2 regions of the Kineococcus gypseus genome follow, and region 2 is predicted to be linked to the other one. Evidence: riboswitches for the same ligand, from Rfam matches in the RefSeq annotation. Region 2 holds a riboswitch; the other holds the start of a gene.
What was found. Region 2 has a riboswitch for glycine ahead of gcvT (glycine cleavage system aminomethyltransferase GcvT). Riboswitches for the same ligand answer to the same signal wherever they lie in the genome.

Region 1 (9,899 bases), on a different contig from region 2:
GCGACCACTACCTGCCGCTGCGGGTGATCCGCGAGAACCTGCAGGCCATCGACCGCGGCCTGGAGCCCCCGGAGCACCCCGGCGCGGCGCCGCGGGTGCCGGCGGCGGTGCCCGCGGGCGCGCCGGCCGGCGACCGCTTCGACGGCAGCGCGGCCCGGCTGCGCCTGACGCGCGCGGAGCTGCTGCGCGAGTCCGGCGTGGACGGCGAGCTGCTGGACGCCCTGGAGGGCTTCGGCGTGCTGGCCCCGGCCCCGGGCGGGCCCTGGTACGACGGCGAGGCGCTGGAGGTGCTGCGCGCGGCCGCCGCGCTGGCCGCCCACGGCATCGGCGCCCGGCACCTGCGCGTCTTCCGCACCGCCGCCGACCGCGAGGTGGCGCTGGCCGAGCAGGTCGCGGCCCCGCTGCAGCGGCAGCGCTCGGCGGACTCCGCCGCGCGCGCCGAGCAGGTCGCCCGCGAGATCGCCGCTGCCTGCCTGCGCCTGCACACCGCCCTGGTGGCCGGGGCGCTCGGGCGCGTCACGGGCTGAGGGCGGCCCGGCCGCCGCGCGGGGCCCCGGGCGGGGTACGGTGGGCGGGTGCGCGCGCTCGATGTCATCGGCGTCCGGGTGGAGATGCCCTCGAACAACCCCATCGTGCTGCTGCGCGAGCGCGACGGGGACCGCTACCTGCCGATCTGGATCGGCGCGCCCGAGGCGAGCGCCATCGCCTTCGCCCAGCAGGGCGTGGTCCCGCCGCGGCCGCTGACCCACGACCTCCTCAAGGACGTGGTGGAGGCCCTGGGGCGCCGGCTGGAGGAGGTGCGCATCGTCGCGGTGCGCGACAACGTCTACTTCGCCGAGCTGGCCTTCGACGGCGGCGTGTCCGTCAGCTCGCGCACCTCCGACGCCATCGCCCTGGCGCTGCGCGTGGGGTGCCCCATCGTGGGCGCCGACGAGGTCCTCGACTCCGGCGGCGTGCCCGTGCCGGACGAGGACGAGGACGAGGTCGAGAAGTTCCGCGAGTTCCTCGACCACATCACCCCGGAGGACTTCGAGTCCGGATCGGGTCCGGAGCGGTGAACGGCGCGCCGCGCGCCTCGTTGACGCTCCGCGGGTGCGACTCTACGGTCAGTTGACAGGACGCTCCCGGTCGGCAGGCACCGACGATCGGACCGGGGCGATGAGGAGGAGGCCGGCGTGAGCAGAGGCGAGGCAGGCGCGGGACCGTCGCGCGGGGGAAGCCCGTCCCCGCGCAGGGTCTCCTGTTCGCCGAGGACCTGCCCGACCTGGACGAGGAGGTCGGCTACCGCGGCCTGACGGCCTGCAAGGCGGCCGGCATCACCTACCGGCAGCTGGACTACTGGGCGCGCACCGGGCTCGTGGAGCCCAGCGTGCGCGGCGCCTCCGGGTCCGGCTCGCAGCGGCTGTACGGCTTCCGCGACATCCTGGTGCTCAAGGTGGTCAAGCGGCTGCTGGACACCGGCGTCTCGCTGCACCAGATCCGCACCGCGGTGACCCACCTGCGCGAGCGCGGCGTGGACGACCTGGCGCAGATCACCCTCATGAGCGACGGCGCCAGCGTGTACGAGTGCACCTCCGCCGACGAGGTCATCGACCTCGTGCAGGGCGGGCAGGGCGTCTTCGGCATCGCGGTCGGCCGCGTGTGGCGCGAGGTGGAGGGCGAGCTGGCCTCGCTGCCCAGCGAGCGCCCCGCCGAGCGGCCCGAGGAGGTCTCCGCCCCGGCCGTGGTGCTGGCCGACGAGCTCAGCGCCCGCCGCCGCGCGCGCGAGGCCGGCTGACCCCACCCCGCAGCACCCGACCCCCTCGCGCGACGGCGCCCCGGCCACCGGCCGGGGCGCCGTCGCGCGAGGGGGCGCGCGGTGCGCGGGCGCGCGCCGCTCAGTCCAGCAGGTGCGAGTGCGGCAGGGCCTGGCGGGCGAAGGGGTCCACGACCCAGTCGTGCGCGTCGGGCAGCCAGAGCACGGCCGCCAGCAGCGCGTCGGCCCACGTGGACAGCAGCGTCTCCAGCGGCACCCGCCAGGAGTGCTGGTAGCCGTCGCCCTGCTCGGCGAGCACGAGCTGCTCGACCACCGCGCTCGAGGAGCCCAGCCGCACGGCGATCAGCTCCTCGTCGCGGGCGAAGAGCGGCAGCAGCCCGGGCGGGGCGCCGGGGCCGGGGCCCCGCCCGGTGGCCCGGCGCACGGCCTCGGCCAGCCCCAGGGGCACCCAGCCGCCGGGGCCCACGGTGGGGGCGCTGGCGCGGTAGCGGGTGCGCACGGGCTCCACGCCGTCCACCGAGCGCCACCAGGCGCGCGCGGCGCGCGGCACGAGCAGGCCCAGCTGGTGCTCGACGGCGTCCAGGGCGGCGTCGTCCACCCCGGGGCGCAGGCGGGTGGCGATGTCGGCGCCGGCGCGCGCCCAGCGCGCGCGCAGCACGTCCACCAGCTGCAGGACGCGGGTGGTGTCCGCCCCGCTCGCTCCCGCGCGCTGCAGCGGGCCGACGGGCACCAGGTGGCGCACGGGCGCGGCGCCGGCGGTGGGCGCCGGCGCAGCGCTGGCCGGGGCGGGCGGAGCGGGTGAGGGGGCGGCTGCGCCGCCCGGGGGCGGCGGTGCGGCGGTGCGCGCGGCGCGCACCAGGCGGGCGCGGTTGGCGGGGCTGTTCGGCGGCACGGAACCTCCTCGGACCCGCGGCGAGCGGGGTGGTGCTGGGTGGTGCTGAGTCGTGCTGGGTGGTGCTGGGTCGTGCGCAGTGGTACTGCGGCGGTCGGGGACCCCACCGGCGCGCCGTCGGCGCACCGCGGGGGGTCGCCACCCTCCTCGCACGTCGACGTCCGGCGACCCGTTCAGGTTCCCTGAAGTGTCTCCCGCCTCACCGCCCGTGACCAGCCGGGGCACCCGGGGACCGCTCCAGCAGGTGCTCGAGGAGCCGGTCGAACTGCTCGGCCAGCCTGCGGGCGGTCACCGGGCGCAGCGCGTGCAGGGGCCTGCCGGCGCCCTGGGACTGCGGCACGGCCACCCGGTCCGGCACGGGCTCGAGCACCAGGTCGCCGAAGAGCTCGCGCAGCTCCTGCAGGCGGAAGCGCTGCTCGCCCGAGCGCGGGGAGTAGCGGTTGACCAGCACGCCCGCCACGCGCGGGCCCGGGCGCAGGGCGGCCAGCTCGTCCAGGGTGCGCCCGACGGCCGCCACCGAGAAGCGGCTGGCGTCGGAGACGACGAGCACGGTGTCGGCCGCCCGCCACGCCGAGCGGGTCAGCGCGCCCAGCGAGGGCGGGCTGTCCAGCAGGGCCAGCTCGTGGTCGTCCAGCCGGCGCAGCGCGCGGCGCAGCGCCTCGAGGGCCTCCTCCTCGGGGTCGGGGGCGTCCAGCCCCGCCGAGTCCGCCGAGCCGGTCACCACGTCGAGCAGGCCGGGCTGGTCGTCCACCCACCCGCTGGGCGCCACCGCGGACTCGGCCACGCGCCGCTTGGGGGTGCGCAGCACGGCGGCCACGTCGTGGGGGCGCTGGGCCGTCACGTCCAGCCCCGAGGTCGCGTCGGCCTGCGGGTCGAGGTCCACCACGAGGGTGCTCAGCGAGCGGTGCAGGGCGGCGGAGGCCAGCCCCAGGACCACCGACGTCTTGCCCACGCCGCCCTTCGCGCTGCAGACGGCCACGGTGATCACCGCGGGAGGATACCGGGCGGCGGGGCGCCGTGGCCTACAGTGGTCGTGGAAGCTGGCTGCGCATCCCGCGCGGGAGAGACCCCGGTGCGACCGGGGCGCCGAAGGGGCAACATCCCCGGAACCTCTCAGGCGGAAGGACCGCGGGGGACAGGCCGCTCTGGAGGCCCCGACGCGCGGGCCGACAGACGGGGGCGTCCTGACCGCCGCGACCCCGGGAGCCACCGTGACCTCCACCCTGCCCGACCGCACCACCGCCGCCACCGCCGCGACCGCCACCACCGCCGGCCCGGCCGCCCCGGACGGGCGTGGGGGCGCCGCCGCCCGCACCGGCGCGCTGCCCTTCACCGCCCGGCACATCGGGCCCGACGCCGCCGAGGCCGCCCGCATGCTGGCCACGACGGGGCTGTCCTCCACCGAGGAGCTCGTGCGCCGCGCGGTGCCGGCCTCCATCCTCGACGGCCCCGGCGCGCTGCGGCTGCCGCCCGCCCTGGACGAGGCGTCGGTGACCGCCGCGCTGCGCGAGCTGGCCGGGCGCAACCGGGTGGTGCCCTCGATGATCGGGCTGGGCTACCACGGCACCCGCACGCCGGCCGTGGTGCGCCGCAACGTGCTGGAGGACCCCTCCTGGTACACCGCGTACACCCCGTACCAGCCGGAGATCTCCCAGGGCCGCCTGGAGGCCCTGCTGAACTTCCAGACCGCGGTGGCCGACCTGACCGGCCTGGACGTCGCCAACGCCTCGCTGCTCGACGAGGGCACCGCCGCGGCCGAGGCGATGACGCTGGCGCGGCGGGTCTCGAAGGCCCCCGCGGACGCGGTGTTCGCCGTGGACGCCGACGTGCTGCCGCAGACCCTGGCGGTGCTGCGCACCCGCGCGCTGCCGCTGGGCCTGGAGCTGGTGACCGTCGACCTCGACGACGCCGAGCCGCTGGCGGCGCTGGGGGAGCGGGCGCCCTTCGGCCTGCTCGTGCAGCTGCCCGGCACCTCCGGGCGGGTGCGCGACCTCGCCGCCGTGGTGGCCGCCGCCAAGGAGCGCGGCGCGGTGGCCGTGGCCGCCGCCGACCTGCTCGCGCTGACCCTGCTGCGCCCGCCGGGCGAGTTCGGCGTGGACGTCGCCGTGGGCTCCTCGCAGCGCTTCGGGGTGCCCATGTACGCCGGCGGCCCGCACGCCGCGTACATGGCCGTGCGCAAGGGACTGGAGCGCAACCTGCCCGGCCGCCTCGTGGGCGTCTCCAGGGACGCCGACGGCCGGCCCGCGTACCGCCTGGCCCTGCAGACGCGCGAGCAGCACATCCGCCGCGACCGGGCCACGAGCAACATCTGCACCGCGCAGGTGCTGCTGGCCGTCATGGCCGGCTGCTACGCGGTGCACCACGGCCCCGAGGGGCTGCGCGCGATCGCCGCGCGGGTCGCCGGCACCGCCGCGCACCTGGCCGCCGCGCTGCGCGCCGGCGGCGTGGAGGTCGTGCACGAGGACTTCTTCGACACCGTCCTGGCGCGCGTGCCCGGCCGGGCCCGCGCGGTCGTCGCCGCCGCCCTGGAGGCGGGCGTGAACCTGCGCCCGGTCGACGAGGACCACGTCGGCCTCACCTGCGACGAGACCACCGGGCCCGAGCAGGTCGCCGCCGCGCTGGCCGGCTTCGGCCTGCGCCCCGCCGGGGACGACCCGACCACCGCGCGGCCGGCCGCCGGGCTGCCGGAGCCCGCGCTGCCGGCCGCGCTGGTGCGCACCTCGGCGTTCCTGACCCACCCGGTCTTCTCGCGGCACCGCTCGGAGACGTCGATGCTGCGCTACCTGCGCCGCCTCTCCGACGACGACTACGCGCTGGACCGCGGCATGATCCCGCTGGGCTCGTGCACGATGAAGCTCAACGCCACCACCGAGCTCGAGCCGCTGTCGTGGCCGGGGTTCAGCGACCTGCACCCCTACGCGCCCGCCGACCAGCTCGCCGGCACCGCGCAGCTCGTCGCCGACCTCGAGCGCTGGCTGGCGGAGGTCACCGGCTACGACGCCGTCTCGCTGCAGCCCAACGCCGGCTCGCAGGGCGAGTTCGCCGGGCTGCTGGCCATCCGCGCCCACCACCGCTCGCGCGGCGAGGCGCACCGCACCGTCTGCCTGATCCCCAGCTCCGCCCACGGCACGAACGCGGCCAGCGCCGTCATGGCCGGGCTGCGCGTGGTCGTCGTCGCCTGCGACGACGAGGGGAACGTGGACCTGGCGGACCTGCGGCGCAAGGTGGCCGAGCACGCCGACGACCTCGCCGCGCTGATGGTGACGTACCCCTCCACGCACGGGGTGTACGAGGAGTCCATCCGCGAGGTGTGCGCGCTGGTGCACGACGCCGGCGGGCAGGTCTACGTCGACGGCGCGAACCTCAACGCGCTGGTGGGCCTGGCCCGCCCCGGCCGCTTCGGCGCGGACGTCTCCCACCTGAACCTGCACAAGACGTTCTGCATCCCGCACGGCGGCGGCGGCCCGGGCGTGGGCCCGGTGGCCGTGCGCGCGCACCTGGCGCCGTTCCTGCCCGCCACCACCCCGGACGCCGACCCCGAGGGCGTCGGGATGGTCTCGGCCGCGCCGTTCGGCTCCGCGGGCATCCTGCCGATCTCGTGGGCGTACGTGCGCCTCATGGGCGCCGAGGGCCTGCGCGCGGCCACCGTGCAGGCGGTGCTCAGCGCCAACCACGTCGCCGCGCGCCTGTCGGGGGCCTTCCCGGTCCTCTACCGCGGCCCCGGCGGGCTCGTGGCGCACGAGTGCGTCCTGGACCTTCGCCCGATGACGCGGGCGACGGGCGTCACCGTCGAGGACGTGGCCAAGCGGCTGATCGACTTCGGCTTCCACGCCCCGACGATGTCCTTCCCCGTCGCCGGCACCCTCATGGTCGAGCCCACCGAGAGCGAGGACCTCGCCGAGGTGGACCGCTTCTGCGACGCGGTGCTCGCCATCGCCGAGGAGGTGCGCGAGATCGAGCAGGGCCGCTGGGCGGTGGAGGACTCCCCGCTGCGCCACGCCCCGCACACCGCCGCCTCGCTGGTGGGCGAGTGGGAGCACCCCTACACGCGCGCCGAGGCCGTCTACCCGGGCGGGCTGGACCCGCGCGCGAAGTACTGGCCGCCGGTGCGCCGCATCGACGGCGCCGCCGGGGACCGCAACCTCGTGTGCTCTTGCCCGCCGCTGGAGGACCTCGCCGAGGGCTGAGCCCGTCCCGCCGCGGGCTGGACCGCGGTCCGGTTCGGGCGGCACCCTGGAGGTGCCGCCCGGACCGCCCGGGCCGCGGACAGGAGGCAGCGGTGAGCGAGACGACGCAGGACCCCGCCGAGCTGAAGGCGCAGGCCGACCGCTGGAACGCCGCGGTCGTCGAGGAGTTCCGGGCCGGCGGCGGACGGGTGGGGGGCCGCTTCGAGGGCGCCCCGATGATCCTCGTGCACCACGTGGGCCGCAGGAGCGGCGCCGAGCGGGTCAGCCCGATGGTCTACCAGGACGTGGACGGCGCCTACGCCGTCTTCGCCTCCAAGGGCGGGGCCCCCACCCACCCGGACTGGTACCACAACCTGGTGGCCCGGCCCGAGACGACGGTCGAGGTGGGCACCGAGACGTTCCCCGTGCGGGTGCGCGAGCTCACCGGCGAGGAGCGCTCGAGGGTGTGGGAGGAGCAGAAGACCCGCATGCCCGGTTTCGCGCAGTACGAGGTCACGGCCGCGCCCCGGCAGATCCCCGTGCTGCTGCTCGAGCGCGTGCGCTGAGCCGCGCGGCGTCCCGCTCGCGCCGCAGCAGGCGGCCCCGGCGCGCGTACCAGGCGCCGAAGAGGGCCACGGCGGTGAGCACCTCCACGAGCGCGCCCCCCGCGTGCAGCAGCTCGGCGCCGGCGCGCACGTCCGCGAGGTCCGGTGCGTGGCCCGCGTGGGCCGCGTGCTCGCCGCCGGGCGCCCCGCGCGCCCACAGCAGCTTCGCCAGCACGTCGTGCGCGGTCGCCGCCACCAGCAGCAGCACCGCGCGCGCCGCCACGCCCGGGCGCCGCGGCAGCGGGTCGGCGCCGGTGACCACGGCGCTGAGCAGGTACGCCGCCGCCGCCGTGTGCACGTGCACGAGCACCCCCAGCGCGGCGTGCTCGTGCACCAGCGCGAACAGCGGCGTCAGGTAGAACGCGTACAGCCCGCCGACCTCCAGCAGCAGCGCCACCGGCGCCCACGTCACCAGGCGCGCCCAGCGCCCGTGCAGCAGCCGCACCAGCACCCGCCGGGCGCGCCGCGGCAGCACGCGCAGCGCCAGCACGACCGGCGCGGCCAGCGCCAGCAGCAGCGGCGCGAGCATCGTCGCCAGCAGGTGCGCGGTCACGTGCGCCCGGAAGCCGCCCGCGGGCAGCGCGCCCGGGGCCAGCGCGGGCGCCGCGCCCGCCGCCGCCACCGCCAGCGCCGCCCCGGCCGCGGCCGCGGTGCGCCGCGGCGGCCAGCGGTCCCCGCGCCGGTGCAGGCGCGAGCGCGCCACCAGGTACGCGCCCAGCAGCAGCGCCGCGAGCACCAGCGCCACCGGCAGCGGCGGGCCCGCCCCGGCGCTCACGCCCGCGCGCGCCGCCGCGCCCGGGCCAGCACCGCGGCCCCGGCCAGCGCCCCCAGCGCACCGGCGGCGTTCCACGCCAGGTCGTACGGCAGCAGCTCCACGCCGTAGCGCACCTGGTGCAGGCCCAGCAGCTTGTGCTGGACGAGGCCGTCGTAGAGCTGGAACAGCCCCCAGGCCAGCAGCGCCGCGCCCACCAGGTGCCCTCGGGCGGTGGCCCGCCGGCGCTGCAGGTCGGCGAAGAGGAACAGCCCGGCCACCACGGCGATCCAGCCGCCGGCGTGGAAGAGGCCGTCGGAGACCAGGCCCGCCTCGGGCGTGGAGCGGTCGTAGAAGTGGTGCCAGTGCAGCAGCTGGTGGAAGACGACCTCGTCGAGGAAGGCGGCCACGCCCACGCCCACCAGCGCCCCGGCCAGCAGCGAGCCGCGCGCGGCGCCCGGCCCACCGCCCGGCGCCCCGACCCGTCCGCCGGCCCCCGCCGCGGCCCCCGCCCCGGAGGCCACCTCAGCCGGCCTGCGGCGGCACGGCCGTGGGCCCGCCGCCGTGGACGCCGCCGCGACCGGTGCCCAGCGCCTCGACGACGGCGCTGCGCCGCAGGTGCTCCAGCTCCGCGGCCTGGCGCTCGGCGCGCTGCACCAGCTCCTGCAGCGCGTCGGCGTCGAGGCGCTCGTCGTCCAGGGCCAGCTCGCGCAGCGCCCGCCACACCGCCGCCTTGCCCAGCACGCCCAGGTGCAGCAGCTCCAGCTCGACCACCGAGCTCAGCGGCGAGCGGCGCACGAGGCGGCCGTTGCCCTTCAGCGCCCCGGCGGCCTCCACCACGCGCCCCACCGCCTGCAGCCCGCGCTCGGGCTCCACGTCCACCGCGCGCATCGTGGCCAGCAGGGTGCGCCGGTCCTCGGCGACCTCCTCGCTCAGGCGGGCCAGCACCGTCCCGGCGTCGGTGCCGCGGTGGCTGCGCGCGGCGCGCGCGAAGCGGGCCCGCCCGGCGGTGGCACCGGCGTAGTGGTCGTTGAGGTAGACCGCCAGCAGGCGCTGCCGGTCTTCCGGGGGCGTTCGGTGCTCGGTCACGTCCGTGCTCCTACCCGTCGCGCGCCGGGCGCAACCTCCCGCGGGTCCGCCCCCGCCCGCGTCCCCGCCCGCGTCCCCGCTCCAGCCAGCCGCCCGGTTCGCGCGGGTGCGCGCGGGTAGGGGACGGGTGTGGAGAACGGCGTGGACGGGCTGTCCCTGACCTTCATCGGCACCGCGACGACGCTGGTGCGCTACGGCGGGCTGACGCTGCTGACGGACCCGAACTTCCTGCACCGCGGGCAGATCGCGTGGCTGGGCCGCGGGCTCCTCTCGCGGCGGCTGACCGAGCCGGCCCTGTCGATCGGCGAGCTGCCGCCGCTGGACGCGGTGGTCCTCTCGCACCTGCACGGCGACCACTTCGACCGCGTGGCGCGCCGCGGGCTGCGCCGCGACGTGCCGCTGCTGACCACCCCGCACGCGCGCCGGCGCCTGAGCGGGCTGCACGGCTTCACGCGGGTCACCGGCCTGGCCACGTGGGACTCGCACACCGTGCGCCGCGGCGACGTGCAGGTGCGCGTGACGGCCGCGCCGGGGCGGCACGCCGCCGGCCCGTGGCAGCGCGTGCTGCCGCCGGTGATGGGCAGCGTGTGGGAGTTCGGGCCGGTCGGGGGGCGCACCGCCTTCACCGTCTACGTCTCCG
Region 2 (9,899 bases):
CCGCAGCGCGTGCAGACCGACTTCTTCTTCATCCGCAGCAGGGGGGACCACGGCCTGGTCCTGGACCCCCGCACCGACCCGGGAGCGCAGGCGACGTGGGAGAGCTCGTGGCAGACGGTCAAGGGGTCCCGCCGGGTCACCGGCCCGGTGGCGCAGCTGGGGGCGCGCAGCGACTCGCCGCGGACGGCGTCCCGGTGAGCGCGCAGCAGCCCGACCGGGTGGGGCGCCGCTCGCTGCTGCGGGCCGCCACCGCGGGGGGCGCCGCGGCGCTGGTGGGGGCGCCCGCCCCGCCCGCTGCCGCCGCGTCGTCGCCGGGGCAGCGCGTGCGCGTCTACGTGCTCGTGGTCGACGGCTGCAACCCGGACGAGTTCGGGTCGGCGTCCCAGCCGCGGATCGCCGCGCTGCGCGCGCAGGGCACCCTCTACCCGGCCGCGAGGTCGCTGCCGGTGATGGAGACCATCCCCAACCACGTCATGATGATGAGCGGGGTGCGCCCCGACAGGTCAGGCGTGCCCGCCAACGCCGTCTACGACCGCGTCGAGCGGGTCGTGCGCGACCTCGACCGGCCCACGGACCTGCGCGCCGGCACCCTCCTCGACAGGCTCCCGCAGAACGGCTTCGTCACCGCCAGCGTGCTCAGCAAGCGCTACCTGGTCGGCATCTTCGGCACCCGGGCCACGCACCGCTGGGTGCCTCCCGCCTACCTGCCGCTGACCGAGCACGCCCCCGACGCCACGACGGTGCCCGCGCTCGTCGACGTCGTCGACAGGTACGACCCGGACCTGGTCTTCTGCAACCTCGGCGACGTCGACAGGGTCGGGCACAGCGACCCCACCGGTCCGCTGCTGCCGCTGCCGGCGCTGCGCACCGCCGACCTCACCGCGACCGACGCGCTGGTGGGCACCTTCGTCGACCACCTCGTCGCGACGGGACGCTGGTCGAGCAGCGTGCTGGTGCTGCTGGCCGACCACGGCATGGACTTCTCGGTGCCCACGAACCTCGTCTCCGTGCAGCAGCAGGCGCTCGCCGGTCGCCCCGACCTGCAGGCGTCGGTGGTGATCGCCCAGAACGAGGGTGCCGACAGCATCACCTGGACCGGAGCCGCCGACCGCCGCCGCCAGGGGCTCGCCGACGTCGCCCGGCTCGTCGCGGCCCACCCCGGGGTGCTCTCGGTGCAGCAGCCCTCGGCGCTGCGGCTCGGGCCGGAGGCCGGTGACCTGGTGGCCTACGCGCGTCCGGGGTGGCGCTTCAGCGACCCGCAGGTGACCTCCAACCCGATCCCCGGGAACCACGGCCACCCGGCGACCGAGCCGATCCCCTTCCTCGTCACCGGGGGGCACCCGCAGCTGCGCCGCGGCGGCACCTCCTCCGCGCCGGCGCGCACGATCGACGTGGCCCCCACCGTCGCGGCGCTGTTCGGGCTGGGCGCACCGCGGGGCGGGTGGGACGGCACCGCCCGCCTGGACGCCTTCAGCACGCTCCCGCGGGCACGGCCCCGCTGACGAGGCTCCGCTGACGGGGCCCCGCTGCCGCCGCGGCCGGGCGTCGGCGCCCGGCCGGCGGGAGTGCCCGGACGGGCTCGTCGGCGACGCGGTCGCCCGTGGCCGCGCCCGCGCGCGGCGTGCTCAGTGGCTGGTGGTGCCGCGGCGCGACTCCAGCACCGGGTCCACCAGCCGCTCGACGACCAGGCCGGTGGCCACGGCCGCCACGGCCGCGTGCAGCACCTCCACCACGCCCTCCCCGCGCCGCCAGGTGCGCGGGGGCGCGCCCGCGCCGGTGGCGTTCTCCAGCGTCTGGTCCACCAGGACGCGCGTCAGCGTCTGCGCGACGTTCCCGCGCACCCCGACCAGCCCGCTGACCCGCCACACCCCGCGCAGGGCGCCCAGCGCCACGCTCGTGCCCACCAGCGCGGCGGCCGTCGCCGCGGCGGGGCGCTCGTCGTCGCCGGGGGAGCGGCCCAGCAGCAGCAGCAGGGTGCGCCCGGGCACGTGGGAGGCCGGCCGGCCGGTGACGGCCCGCTCGGCGCGCTGGCCCAGCGCCATCGCGCCCGCACCCGCCAGCCCGGCCAGCGAGCCGATCGCCGCCGCGCGCCCCAGCACCGCGCGGCGCCCGCCGCCCGCCTCCCGCACCGTCAGCTGCACGGCGCCACCCTGCCGCCCCCGGCCCGCCGGCGCCAGCGCCCGCCGCGCTCGGTGCCGGGCGACGCGCTCGAGTGGTGCTCCGCCGTCGCGGGTGCCACCGTGTGCCCCGGACCGCTGTCCGGAGGGACCGCGCGGTCCACCTCGACGGCGCGCTCCGACGAGCATGTGACAGGTCGCGCCGCGCGCGACCGTCTCGCGCACCCGCCGCGGTGCGCGAGCGCGACGACGTGGAGGGTTCAGCCGTGAGCCGCATCACCATCGGGTCCGCCCCCGACTCCTGGGGCGTCTGGTTCGCCGACGACCCGAAGCAGACCCCCTGGCACCGCTTCCTCGACGAGGTCGCCGAGGCGGGCTACGAGTGGATCGAGCTGGGCCCGTACGGGTACCTGCCCACCGACGCCGCCCGCCTCGCCGACGAGCTGGCGGCCCGGCGCCTGAGGGTCTCCGCCGGCACCGTCTTCGCCGCGCTGCACCGCCCGGGCCGCTACGACGAGGCGTGGTCGCAGGTCGAGCGGGTCGCCGCGCTGACGCGCGACCTCGGCGGCACCCACCTCGTCGTCATCCCCGGGCAGTGGCGCAGCGACACCACGGGCGAGGCGCTCGAGCCGCGGACGCTGGACGAGGACGGCTGGCGGCGCCTGACCTCCGGGGCGGACCGCCTGGGCCGCGAGGTGCTCGAGCACTACGGCCTGCGGATGGCGTTCCACTCCCACGCCGACACCCACGTCGACACCCAGGAGCAGGTCGAGCGGTTCCTGGAGCTGACCGACCCCGAGGTCGTCGGGCTGTGCCTGGACACCGGCCACGTGGCCTACTCCGGCGGCGACAGCCTGCAGCTGATCCGCGAGCACCCCGAGCGCATCGCCTACGCGCACCTGAAGCAGGTCGACCCGCAGGTGGTGGCGAAGGTCCGCCAGGACGACCTCGGCTTCGGCGACGCCGTCGCCCTGGGCGTGATGGTCGAGCCGCCGCGGGGCGTGCCGGACATGCCGCCGGTGCTGGAGGCGCTGGAGGGGCTGGGCCGCGACGTCTTCGCCGTCGTCGAGCAGGACATGTACCCCCTGGACTCCTTCGACCAGCCGCTGCCCGTGGCGCGGCGCACGTACAGCTACCTGCGCGGTTGCCGGTGACGCGGTGCAGGACCGCGCCGGCCCGCTCGACGCACGGAGGGAACCCGATGAGCACCCGGAAGTCCACCGCCCTGGCCCTGGCGACCGCCCTGGCCCTGGTCCTGGCCGGCTGCGGCACCGGGGGCCGGGCGCAGGACGACGCCCCGGAGCAGGGCGCCCCCGCCGGCGGGGAGCGGCGCGACCTCAGCTTCGCGGTCGTCGTCCACAGCAACCCCGACGGCTCCTTCTGGAACGTCGTCAAGCGCGGCGCCGAGGACGCCGGCCTGCAGTTCGGCGTGGAGGTGACGGTGACCGGGGACCCGGAGGGCTCGCGCCAGGGCACGCTCGTGCAGTCCGCGCTGGCCGACGACCCCGACGGCCTGGTGGTCTCCACGGCCAACCCCGACGCGCTGCGCCCGGCCCTGCAGCAGGCGGTGGAACAGGGCGTGCCCTTCGTCACCATCAACTCCGGCGCGGAGCGCTCCGCCGAGCTCGGCGCCATCGGCCACGTCGGCCAGACGGAGGTCGTCGCCGGCCGCGGCGCCGGCGAGCGGCTGCGCGAGGCGGGCGTGACGCACCTGCTGTGCCTGGTGCACGAGGCCGGCAACGTCGGCCTAGAGCAGCGCTGCCAGGGCATCGCCGAGACCGCCGGCGGCGAGGTGGAGAACCTGCAGGTCGACCTCAACGACCCGGCCTCCATCGAGGCCAACGTCAACGGCGCGCTGCTCGGCGACCCCACCGTCGACGGCGTCATCGGCCTGAACCCCTCGGTCACCACCGCGGCGCTGGCCGCCGTGGAGAGCTCCGGGGCCGACGTGCAGGTCGCCAGCTTCGACATCGACCAGGACGTCCTCGGCGCCATCCGCGACGGGCGGGTGCTGTTCACCGTCGACCAGCAGCAGTACCTGCAGGGGTACCTGCCGATCGCCGCGCTGGTGCTCAACCACGACAACCTCAACACCGTCGGCGGAGGGCTGCCGGTGCTCACCGGCCCGTCGTTCATCACCCGAGAGAACGTCGACGCGGTCTCCGACCTGGTGCAGCGGGGGACCCGGTGAGCGTGACGCCGGGAGCCACCCGCGGCCCGCGCACCGCCGCCGCGGCCGGCGCGGGGCGCGACGACCGCCTCGTCGCCGTGGGCGCGCTGCGGCGCTTCTGCATGTCGCCGGAGTTCGGCTCCGGCGCGGCGGCCGTCGTCGTCTTCTGCGCGTTCTGGGCGTACGCGCCGGTCTTCGCCTCGCGCAGCGGCATCGCGAACTTCCTGGACCCGGCGGCGAACCTGGGCATCATGGCGGTGGCCGTGGCGCTGCTGATGATCGGCGGGGAGTTCGACCTGTCCGCCGGGGTGCTCATCGGCTCGACCGGCCTGGTCACGGCCCTGACCACGACGCTGCTGGACGTGAACGTGTGGCTGTCGATGCTCGTGTCGCTGGGCTTCGCGCTGCTCGTGGGGCTCTTCAACGGCCTGGTGGTGCACCGCACGAAGCTGCCCAGCTTCATCATCACGCTGGGCACGATGTTCATGCTGTGGGGCCTGAACTACGCCGTCACGCAGCGGCTGACCAACCAGGTGACGGTCGGCGGGCTGTCGGAGTACAACGGCTACGACAGCGCCCACGCGGTCTTCGGCTCCTCCTACGCCGGGTTCCAGGTCTCGCTGCTGTGGTGGGTCGGCCTCACCGCCGTCGGCGTGCTGCTGCTGACCCGGACCCGCGCCGGCAACTGGGTCTTCGCGGTGGGCGGCAACGCCGCCGGCGCCCTGGCCGTGGGCGTGCCGGTGCTGCGCGTGCGCCTGGGCCTGTTCCTGGGCACCGCCGCGTGCGCGTGGCTGGTGGGCCAGCTGACCGTCGTCAGGTACTCCTCGGCCACCGTCACCACCGGCATCGGCAGCGAGTTCTACTTCATCATCGCCGCCGTGATCGGCGGGTGCCTGCTCACCGGCGGCGCCGGCTCGGTGCTGGGGGCCTCCATCGGTGCCCTGATCTTCGGCATGGTGCAGCAGGGCATGCCGCTGGCCGGCGTGCCCAGCGAGTTCTTCCGGTTCCTGCTCGGCGCGATCCTGCTCGCCGCGGTGCTCGTCAACCTGGCCCTGAAGAACCGGGCGCAGAGGGTGCGCTCGTGAGCGCCCCCGTGCTGCAGGTGCGCGGCATCGGCAAGTCCTTCGGCCGCGTCGAGGCGCTCAAGGACGTCTCCTGCGCCGTGCGCGCCGGCGAGGTCACCGCCGTGCTCGGCGACAACGGCGCCGGCAAGTCCACCCTCATCAAGGTCCTCTCCGGCGTGCACCCGCCGGACAGCGGCGAGTACCTCGTCGACGGCGAGCCGGTCCGGCTGTCCTCCCCGCGCGACGCCCTCGCGCGCGGCATCGCCACGGTCTACCAGGACCTCGCGCTGGCCCCGCTCATGCCGGTCTGGCGCAACTTCTTCCTCGGCGCCGAGCCGGCCACCCGCGGCGGGTGGCTGCGCAGGCGCTCGGCCAAGCAGGTCGTCGTGGACGAGATGGCCGCCATGGGCATCGACCTGCGCGACCCCGAGCAGCCGGTGGGCACCCTCTCCGGCGGCGAGCGCCAGGTCGTCGCCATCGCCCGCGCGATCCACTTCGGCGCCCGCGTGCTCATCCTCGACGAGCCGACCTCGGCCCTGGGGGTGCGCCAGTCCGGCGTGGTGCTCAAGCGCGTCGTGCAGGCGCGCGAGCGCGGCCTGGGCGTCGTGCTCATCACGCACAACCCCGACCACGCGCACCTGGTGGGGGACCGCTTCGTGCTGCTGCAGCGCGGGCGCACCACCGGCGAGCACCTGCGCGCCGACATCACCCGGGACGAGCTGGCGCGCGAGATGTCCGGCGGCGCCGAGCTGGAGGAGCTGCGGCACGAGCTGCGCGAGCACGGGGCCTGAGGTCCCGTCGGCACCACCCCACCCGCCGCGGGCGCCCCCGCGGACCCCGCCGCGGGCCCCTCGCGGCACGCACCCCAGCACCAGGAGCGGAGAGCGCATGAGCACGGCCACGAGCACCACCGCCGAGGGCACCACGGCCGAAGGCACCACCGTCGAGGGCACCACCGCCGAGAGCACCGCCGCCGCGCCGCCGCGCCCGGCCCGCGCGCGCGACCTGCGCGTGGCCGTGCTCGGGGTCGGGGTGATGGGCCGCGACCACGCGCGCCGCCTGGCCCGGCTGACCAAGGGCGCCGAGCTGGTCGCCGTCAGCGACGCGGACGCCGACCGCACCGAGGCCGTGGCCGCCGAGCTGGGCGCGCGCGCCGTGCACGGGGCCGCCGCCGCGATCGAGGACCCCGGCGTCGACGCCGTCGTCGTGGCCACGCCGGGCCACACCCACGAGGACCTGGTGCTGCGGGCCCTGGCCGCCGGCAAGCCGGTGCTGTGCGAGAAGCCGCTGACGACCTCCCCGGAGGGCTCGCGCCGGGTCGTCGAGGCCGAGCGGGCCCTGGGCCGCCGCCTCGTGCAGGTCGGGTTCATGCGCCGCTTCGACGCCGAGCACGAGCAGCTGCGCCGCCTGGTCACCTCCGGCGAGCTCGGCAGGCCGCTGATGCTGCACTGCGTGCACCGCAACGCGAGCACCCCGCCGGGGTTCACCTCCGAGATGCTCGTGCTGGACTCCCTGGTGCACGAGGTCGACGCGGCCCGGTTCCTGCTGGGCGAGGAGGTCACGGCCATCACGGTGCTGTCCCCCGGGCGCACCTCGCACGCCCCGCGCGGGGTGCAGGACCCGCAGTTCGTCCTCATGGAGACCTCCGGCGGCACCCTGGTGGACGTGGAGGTCTTCGTGAACTCCACCACCGGCTACGTGGTGCGCAGCGAGCTGGTCGGCGAGCTCGGCACCGCGCGCACCGGCCTGGAGGTCGGCGTGCTGCGCCAGTCGCGCACCGGCTGGGGCGGCGGCGTCGCGGCCGACTTCCGCGAGCGCTTCGCGGCCGCGTACGACACCGAGCTGCAGCGCTGGGTGGACGCCGTGCGCAGCGGCGCCGGCGTCGACGGCCCCGGCGCCTGGGACGGCTACGCCGCCGCGGCGGTGTGCGCGGCGGGCGTGGAGTCGCTGCACACCGGCCGCCGCGTCGAGGTGGACCTCGGCCAGCGCCCCTGATCGCGGGCCCGCGCCCCTGACCCCGGGCCCGCGCGCCGGGCGGTGGCTGGTGGTGGCGGGCGCCGCTGTGCGACGCTCGCGGCAGCACGCACAACCGCACATCGCACGGCCACGCACCCGGGCGGGAGAGCCCCGACGCGCACCAGCGGCGGGCACCGAAGGAGCAACCACCCCGGAACCTCTCAGGTCCCCAGGACCGCCACGGGCAGGCCGCTCTGGAAAGCAGGGTCCCCACGACCCTCACCGACGGGGAAAGCGCCGCGCGCGCGAAGCTCTCAGGTGCCGCGACAGAGGGGGTCCGCGCAGCCGCACCGGGCGGCTGCGCCCGGAAGGAGCGCCCGTGTCCCGCCCGTCCCCCCTGCACGAGGCCCACGCCGCCCTCGGCGCGGCGTTCACCGACTTCGCCGGCTGGTCCATGCCGGTGCGCTACGCCTCCGACCTCGCCGAGCACCGCGCCGTGCGCGCCACCGCGGGCCTGTTCGACCTCTCGCACATGGGCGAGGTGCGCGTCAGCGGTGCGCAGGCCGGCGAGGCGCTGGACGCCGCGCTCGTCGGGCGCCCCTCGGCGATGCCGCTGGGCCGGGCCGCCTACGGGCTGATCGTCGACGAGGACGGCGGGATCCTCGACGACCTGGTCACCTACCGCCTCGGCGAGCACGAGTTCCTCGTCGTCGCCAACGCCTCCAACGCCGGGCTCGTCGCCCGCGAGCTGGCCGCGCGCGCCGCCGGGTTCGACGCCGTCGTCGCCGACGAGTCGCCGGCGACGGCGCTGCTGGCGGTGCAGGGGCCCACCGCGGCGCTGATCGTCGGTGAGCTCGTCGACGCCGACCTCGCCGCGCTGGGCTACTACCGCTGCACCCCGGCCGCGCTGCGCACCGCCGCCGGCGCCGTGCGGGTGCTGCTGGCGCGCACCGGTTACACCGGCGAGGACGGCTTCGAGGTGCTGCTGCCCGTGGAGCACGCGGGCGCCGCGTGGGAGGCGCTGCTAAACGCCGGGCGCGTGCACGACGCCGTGCCGTGCGGTCTGGCCTGCCGCGACATCCTGCGCCTGGAGGCGGGCATGCCGCTGTACGGGCACGAGCTGAGCCGTGAGGTGGACCCGTACACCGCGGGCCTGGGCCGCGTGGTCAAGCTCGACAAGCCCGGCGCCTGGACCGGTCGCGAGGCCCTGGAGCGCCTGGCGCGGCGCGCGCCCGAGCGGGTCCTGGTGGGCCTGCGCGGCACCGGCCGGCGCGCCGGGCGCGAGGGCTACGCCGTGCTGCACGGGGACCGCCGCGTCGGCGTGGTCACCAGCGGCGCGCTCTCGCCCACCCTGGGCCACCCGGTGGCCATGGCGTACGTCGAGGCCGCCCTGGCGCAGCCCGGCACCGCCCTGGCCGTGGACGTGCGCGGGCGCCCCGAGGCCGTCGAGGTCGTCGAGCTGCCCTTCTACCGCCGGGCCCGGTGAGCGGCGTGGCGGTCGGCGTGCTGGACCTGTTCTCCATCGGCATCGGCCCCTCCAGCTCCCACACGGTCGGGACGATGCGCGCGGCCCTGCGCTTCGCGCGCGCCCTGGCGGCCGAGGGGCTGCTGGAGCGCGCGGCGGCCGTGCGGGTGGACCTGCACGGCTCGCTGGGCGCCACCGGGCGCGGCCACGGCTCCGACACCGCCGTCGTGCTCGGCCTGCTCGGGGAGCGGCCCGAGGACGTCGACCCCGACGCCGTGCCGGTCCTGCTCGCCGGCGTGCGCGAGCGCGGCGAGCTGGCGCTGCTGGGCCGGCACCGGGTGCCCTTCGACCCCGGCGCCGACGTGCGCCTGCTGCGCGCGGCGCTGCCCGCCCACCCCAACGGGATGGTCTTCACCGCCCTCGACGCCGGCGGGCGCGTCCTGGCGCGGCGCACCGCCTACTCCGTCGGCGGCGGCTTCGTGCGCGAGGACCCCGACGCCCCGGACCCCGCCGGCGGGGCCGCGGACGGCGTGCCGCACCCGTACCGCACCGGCGAGGAGCTGCTGGAGCAGTGCCGGCGCACCGGCCTGGGCGTGGCGGACCTGGTGCGCCGCAACGAGGAGCACCACCGCACCCGCGCCGAGCTGGACGCCGCCCTGCTGGGCGTCTTCGCCGCCATGGCCGCGTGCGTGCGCCGCGGCCTGGTGGGCGAGGGGGTGCTGCCCGGGGGGCTGGGAGTGCGCCGGCGCGCGCCGGGGCTGCACCGCCAGCTGCTGGCCGAGGAGGCGGCGCAGCGCGCCGACCCCACCGGCCCGCAGGACGCGCTGCGCGCGATGGACTGGGTGAGCCTGTACGCCCTGGCGGTCAACGAGGAGAACGCCGCCGGCGGGCGCGTGGTCACCGCGCCCACCAACGGCGCGGCCGGCATCGTGCCCGCGGTGCTGCACTTCCACCGGCGCTTCGTGCCCGGCGCCGACGACGCCACCACCGTCGACTTCCTCCTGGCCGCCGGCGGCGTGGGCCTGGTGCTGAAGGAGACCGGCTCGATCTCCGGCGCCGAGGTCGGCTGCCAGGGCGAGGTCGGCTCCGCCAGCGCCATGGCGGCCGCCGGCCTGGCCGCCGTGCTC

Region 1: it holds a riboswitch for glycine, as region 2 does, so the genes downstream of both, gcvP (aminomethyl-transferring glycine dehydrogenase) here and gcvT (glycine cleavage system aminomethyltransferase GcvT) in region 2, are expected to answer to the same signal.

Annotation. Positions count from the first base shown of each region.
Region 1 is NZ_JBJLRD010000007.1:95,162-105,060, forward strand. It holds gene ftsR (transcriptional regulator FtsR) at 1-527, shown strand, start outside; gene ACRYMN_RS04140 (bifunctional nuclease family protein) at 576-1,058, shown strand; gene ACRYMN_RS04145 (MerR family transcriptional regulator) at 1,241-1,777, shown strand; gene ACRYMN_RS04150 (SMI1/KNR4 family protein) at 1,878-2,648, opposite strand; gene ACRYMN_RS04155 (ParA family protein) at 2,848-3,636, opposite strand; glycine riboswitch at 3,697-3,787, shown strand; gene gcvP (aminomethyl-transferring glycine dehydrogenase) at 3,971-6,835, shown strand; gene ACRYMN_RS04165 (nitroreductase family deazaflavin-dependent oxidoreductase) at 6,928-7,380, shown strand; gene ACRYMN_RS04170 (cytochrome c oxidase assembly protein) at 7,328-8,194, opposite strand; gene ACRYMN_RS04175 (DUF2243 domain-containing protein) at 8,191-8,610, opposite strand; gene ACRYMN_RS04180 (hypothetical protein) at 8,696-9,259, opposite strand; gene ACRYMN_RS04185 (MBL fold metallo-hydrolase) at 9,389-9,899, shown strand, end outside.
Region 2 is NZ_JBJLRD010000047.1:526-10,424, reverse strand. It holds gene ACRYMN_RS16205 (alkaline phosphatase D family protein) at 1-198, shown strand, start outside; gene ACRYMN_RS16200 (alkaline phosphatase family protein) at 195-1,502, shown strand; gene ACRYMN_RS16195 (hypothetical protein) at 1,626-2,141, opposite strand; gene ACRYMN_RS16190 (sugar phosphate isomerase/epimerase family protein) at 2,384-3,271, shown strand; gene ACRYMN_RS16185 (sugar ABC transporter substrate-binding protein) at 3,319-4,308, shown strand; gene ACRYMN_RS16180 (ABC transporter permease) at 4,410-5,372, shown strand; gene ACRYMN_RS16175 (ATP-binding cassette domain-containing protein) at 5,369-6,142, shown strand; gene ACRYMN_RS16170 (Gfo/Idh/MocA family protein) at 6,240-7,346, shown strand; glycine riboswitch at 7,468-7,546, shown strand; glycine riboswitch at 7,557-7,644, shown strand; gene gcvT (glycine cleavage system aminomethyltransferase GcvT) at 7,687-8,793, shown strand; gene ACRYMN_RS16160 (L-serine ammonia-lyase) at 8,799-9,899, shown strand, end outside.